DNA from 2 places in the Serratia sp. NPDC087055 genome. Region 2 is predicted to be linked to the other one. Evidence: predicted binding sites of a transcription regulator. Region 2 holds the regulator's gene; the other holds the start of a gene.
What was found. The regulator PurR, encoded in region 2, represses purine synthesis genes. The targets are predictions, from matches to a motif close to CANGCAAACGTTTGCNTG.
Positions count from the first base shown of each region.

Region 1: carA (glutamine-hydrolyzing carbamoyl-phosphate synthase small subunit) is a predicted target of PurR. The motif match lies at 1,093-1,110, and genes of this name have one in related genera.

Region 1 covers NZ_JBJDOG010000002.1:355,604-358,013, reverse strand. Annotated here, with positions in the region: gene carA (glutamine-hydrolyzing carbamoyl-phosphate synthase small subunit) at 1-869, opposite strand, end outside; gene dapB (4-hydroxy-tetrahydrodipicolinate reductase) at 1,340-2,161, opposite strand.
Region 2 covers NZ_JBJDOG010000001.1:1,420,794-1,423,203, reverse strand. Annotated here, with positions in the region: gene punR (DNA-binding transcriptional activator PunR) at 1-649, shown strand, start outside; gene purR (HTH-type transcriptional repressor PurR) at 646-1,671, opposite strand; gene ACI2J2_RS06665 (YnhF family membrane protein) at 1,996-2,085, shown strand; gene sodB (superoxide dismutase [Fe]) at 2,139-2,410, opposite strand, start outside.

The DNA of each region.
Region 1 (2,410 bases), on a different contig from region 2:
TGACCAAGCTTCATCTTCACGGTTTTTGCGCCGCTCGCCAGTGCCAGCAACTGATGACCGAGGCAGATGCCGAACACCGGAATGTCGGTCTCCAGGAACTGTTTAATCGCAGTGATAGCGTAATCACATGGCTCTGGGTCGCCAGGGCCGTTGGACAAGAAAATGCCGTCCGGATTCATCTTCAAGACTTCATCTGCCGGCGTCTGTGCAGGTACTACCGTCAGGCGGCAACCGCGATCCACCAGCATGCGCAGGATGTTACGCTTGGCGCCGTAATCATATGCCACGACGTGGAATGGCAGTTCAGAGGCTGCTTTGGCTTCCGGCAGTTCGCCTTCCAGTGTCCAGCTCCCCTGCTGCCAGCTGTAAGCTTCCTGAGTGGTCACTTCTTTGGCCAGATCCATGCCTTTTAGACCCGGGAAGGCTTTGGCCTTCGCTAATGCCAGAGCGGCATCCGGCGTGTCAGCGGCGATGATGCAACCGTTCTGTGCACCCTTTTCACGCAGCAGGCGAGTCAGCTTGCGGGTATCAATATCGGCAATCGCCACAATGTTATGGCGCTTCAGGTAATCAGACAGACCTTCTTCGTTGCGGTAGTTGCTGGCAATCAGTGGGAGGTCACGAATGACGAGGCCTTGGGCGTGTACTGCGGAGGATTCTTCGTCGGAAGCATTGGTGCCGACATTGCCGATATGGGGATAAGTAAGAGTAACGATCTGGCGGGAGTAGGAAGGATCAGTGAGGATTTCTTGATAACCGGTCATCGACGTATTGAAGACCACTTCCCCCACTGCCGTACCCTCTGCCCCGATGGCCCGACCGTGGAATTGGGTTCCGTCTTCGAGAACCAATAGCGCTGACTTAATCAAAACACCCTCCAAGGAATAATCAATCACAATATTTGCATATTAATTCAGATATCGCGATCTAAATCAATGCAAAAACCGCCCTCAAGGTCAATTTTTGGCAAATTGGGCGCATTTTAATGATGAGTGCTCCGCTTGTCTACCCAAAGCGCCATTTTTTCTCTTATTTTTGCACTTCTCGGCGTTTAATAGCCCCAGCAGCCATAAAAACACCGCTAAACTCGGGCTGGTAAACGGTTGCGGGATGGGATGACAAAAAATTGCACTAGCGACGCTAAAATACGGGGTTTAAAACATCATCAAAGCCTGTTATGGATGAAATAACTCATTAAAACACACATAAAAACACATCAAGAACACAGAAATAATCGAAACCATCATTTTCAGTGTTAAAAAAAAGGACAATAAAATTATTGTCCTTTAATCATATAATTATGATTAATACAACCACATCACGATGGTGTATAAATTAATTACAACTGGTCAAGACCCAGTACATCACGCATATCAAACAGGCCTTTATCACGCTTACTTAACCAAATAGCGGCCTTAACTGCTCCACTGGCAAAAGTCATACGACTGGAGGCTTTGTGGGTAATTTCTACCCGCTCGCCAATGTCGGCAAACATGGCAGTGTGTTCACCGACAATGTCGCCAGCGCGGATAGTGGCAAAGCCGATGCTTTTTGGGTCACGTTCGCCGGTATAACCTTCACGTGCATACACGGCGCACTCTTTAAGATCACGCCCCAGCGCACCGGCAATCGCCTCCCCCATCGCCAACGCAGTCCCCGACGGGGCATCCACCTTGTGGCGATGATGCGCTTCAACAATTTCAATGTCGGTATAATCCCCCATCACCTGGGCTGCTTTTTCCAACAGTTTCAGCACCAGATTAACGCCCACGCTGAAGTTAGCGGCAAACACGATGCCAATCTGCTCGCCAGCGGCGCGGATGGCATCTTTGCCCGCATCATCAAAACCGGTGGTGCCTATCACGATAGCTTTTTTGTGTTCGACACAGAAAGCCAGATACGCCAGGGAGCTTTCCGGACGAGTGAAGTCGATCAGAATATCAAAATCACCGACAACGCTTTCCAGGCTGTCGCTCACGGCCACGCCCAACTTGCCTATGCCTGCCAGCTCACCCGCATCAACACCGATCAGACTTGAACCCGGGCGTGAAATCGCCGCACCCAGTACCACGCCAGGCACCTGTTGTACCGCCTGGATCAATTGACGGCCCATGCGGCCGCCGGAACCCGCAATCGCAATGCGGATTTGTGAATCAGTCATACATGCTCTCTTGTCATTGTGATATCAGCACCCGAGATAATTCAGAGCGACACCCAGGCCGCAAAGGCGCGTTTCCCGATGAACGTACTCTTACGGGTGATCGAACGCAGCCAACACAGATGCCACTTCAAATATGATGGGGATATGGGTTCAGGTTAACTGCCACACCTTATCACCACCAGAGGATTCATTTCATAATTAGAAAATTATGATATTGGCTGCTTTTCATCAGTAATGCTGTCAATAGGT
Region 2 (2,410 bases):
TATTATCGTCAAGCCTCAACGTTGCCGTCAGTTGGTGTTGGACTTTTATCGGCATTTCCCTGACGTTGAATTATTGGTTCAGCCAGAAGTGTTCAACGGCGTCTGGGATGCGTTGGTGGATGGGCGTGCTGATATGGCGATAGGTGCGACACGGGCCGTGCCGGTCGGCGGTGGGTTTGCCTTTCGCGATATGGGCGATATGCGTTGGTTGTGTGTGGCCAGCCCGCAACATCCACTGGCGGCTCAGGATGGCGTGTTAAACGATGATCAGCTACGGCCTTTCCCATCGCTCTGCCTGGAGGATACCTCACGCAATCTCCCCAAGCGTGTCACCTGGACGTTGGATAACCAGCGGCGGTTGGTGGTGCCGGACTGGTCGTCGGCGGTGGATTGCCTGTGCGCCGGATTGTGTGTCGGGATGATGCCTGCGCATCAGGTCTTGCCGTTAGTACAACGTGGCGAGCTGGTGGCGTTACAGTTGCAGGAGCCGTTCCCAGCCAGCCCTTGTTGCCTGACGTGGCAGCAAAATACGCCTTCCCCGGCGATGGCCTGGCTGTTGGACTATTTAGGGGACAGTGAAACGTTGAATCAGGAATGGTTAAGCGAAGTGACGCCGGAAACCGCAGTGGCTTCCGGCGCGAATGACTAGCGGCGGTAATCGATGAACGGGCCGTCAGCAACCGAACGGCGCTCAACCAACTTGGGATGCACCTCAATCACCTGTGATTCTTCACGCTTGCTGATGATGCGATCCAACAACATGGTGAATGCCATCTCACCCAAACGCTCTTTGGGCTGATGAATAGTGGTCAGCGCCGGGGTGAAATAGCGCGCATTGCGCACGTTATCGTAGCCAATGACCGAGATGTCTTGAGGCACGCGTAGCCCAAGCTCATCGGCGGCGCAGATAGCCCCCATTGCCATGATATCGCCACCACAGAATACCGCTGTCGGACGCTGTTTCTGCGACAGTATCTGGTGCATGGCCTTGTAGCCGGATTCTGGCTCAAAGTCACCCTGGACGATCCACTCGTCGCGCACGTCGATATGGGCTTCCTCCATCGCTTTTAAGAAGCCCTGATGGCGCCCGCCCCCAGTGTTACGTGACAGTTGGCCGGGAATGGCGCCGATATCGCGGTGTCCGCGTTCGATCAGATAGCGCCCAGCCAGATAGCCACCTTCGAACGCGTTATCAATGATGGTATCAGTAAAATCACCGCGTGCGGCGCCCCAGTCCATGACAACCATTGGGATGTTGCGGTAATCTTCCAGCATCCCAAGCAATTGGTCCGGATATTCTGAACACATCACCAACAAGCCATCGACGCGCTTTTGCGCCAGCATTGCCAGATAGGCACGCTGTTTGTCCAAATTGTTGTGCGAGTTACACAGTATCAGCGTATAGCCTTTGCTGTAGCAGCTGTTTTCTACCGCTTCGATCACTTCAGCAAAGTAGGGCGCTTCACTGGAGGTTGCCAGCAGGCCAATCGATTTGGTGTGATTGACCTTCAGACTGCGCGCCACTGCGCTGGGTGAATAATGCAGCTCTTTAATTGCGGCACTCACGGCCGCTTTAGTCTCTTCGGCGACGAAACGAGTCTTATTGATGACGTGCGAAACGGTGGTGGTGGAAACGCCAGCGCGTTTGGCCACATCTTTAATCGTTGCCATGTAAAGAATGACTCCTGAACTCACATGTTGCAGTATGTAAGTGTGATGTTAATCGTTTGCCTGCGTAGATCCTTCTCCAAAGAAGCGAAAACTGAGTTTTTAGTGTGTTGAAGTCGTCAGCGCTTGGTCAGGAGGGGCATTTTTGCCGGTACACAGTTGTGAACTGCGAATTTTGTCCCATATTGAGCAAAAGGGGAAGAGGTAATCGGTATTATAAACCGGGAAATGATAACAAGATTTTATTGGCCAACTGTGTGAAAATGGTTTGACGCATTAATTGTGTGCCTTTTATCCTTGGGAAAACCAATCTGAAAAGGAGTTGTAATGGATACCGATCTGAAAATGTCACTGTTCACCACTGTCTGTGCGCTGGCCGTGATTATTGCTTTTAGCTTCACTGCAGCATTGAACTGATCCCCGAAGTAAAAACAGGCGCCGCTTCGTGCGCCTGTTTGCCTTATCCCACGCTATGCCAGATTTTTCTCCACAAATGCCCAGTTAACCAGCGCCCAGAAGTTCTCCAGGTAAGTCGGGCGGGCGTTGCGGTAATCGATGTAGTAGGCGTGCTCCCACACGTCGACGGTCAGCAAGGGTTTATCTTCGCCGGTCAGCGGCGTGCCCGCGTTCGACGTGCTGACAATGGCCAGCGAGCCGTCAGTCCTCTTCACCAGCCAGGTCCACCCGGCGCCAAAGTTTTTGATTGCGGCATCGCTGAATTGTTCTTTAAAGGCAGCGAAAG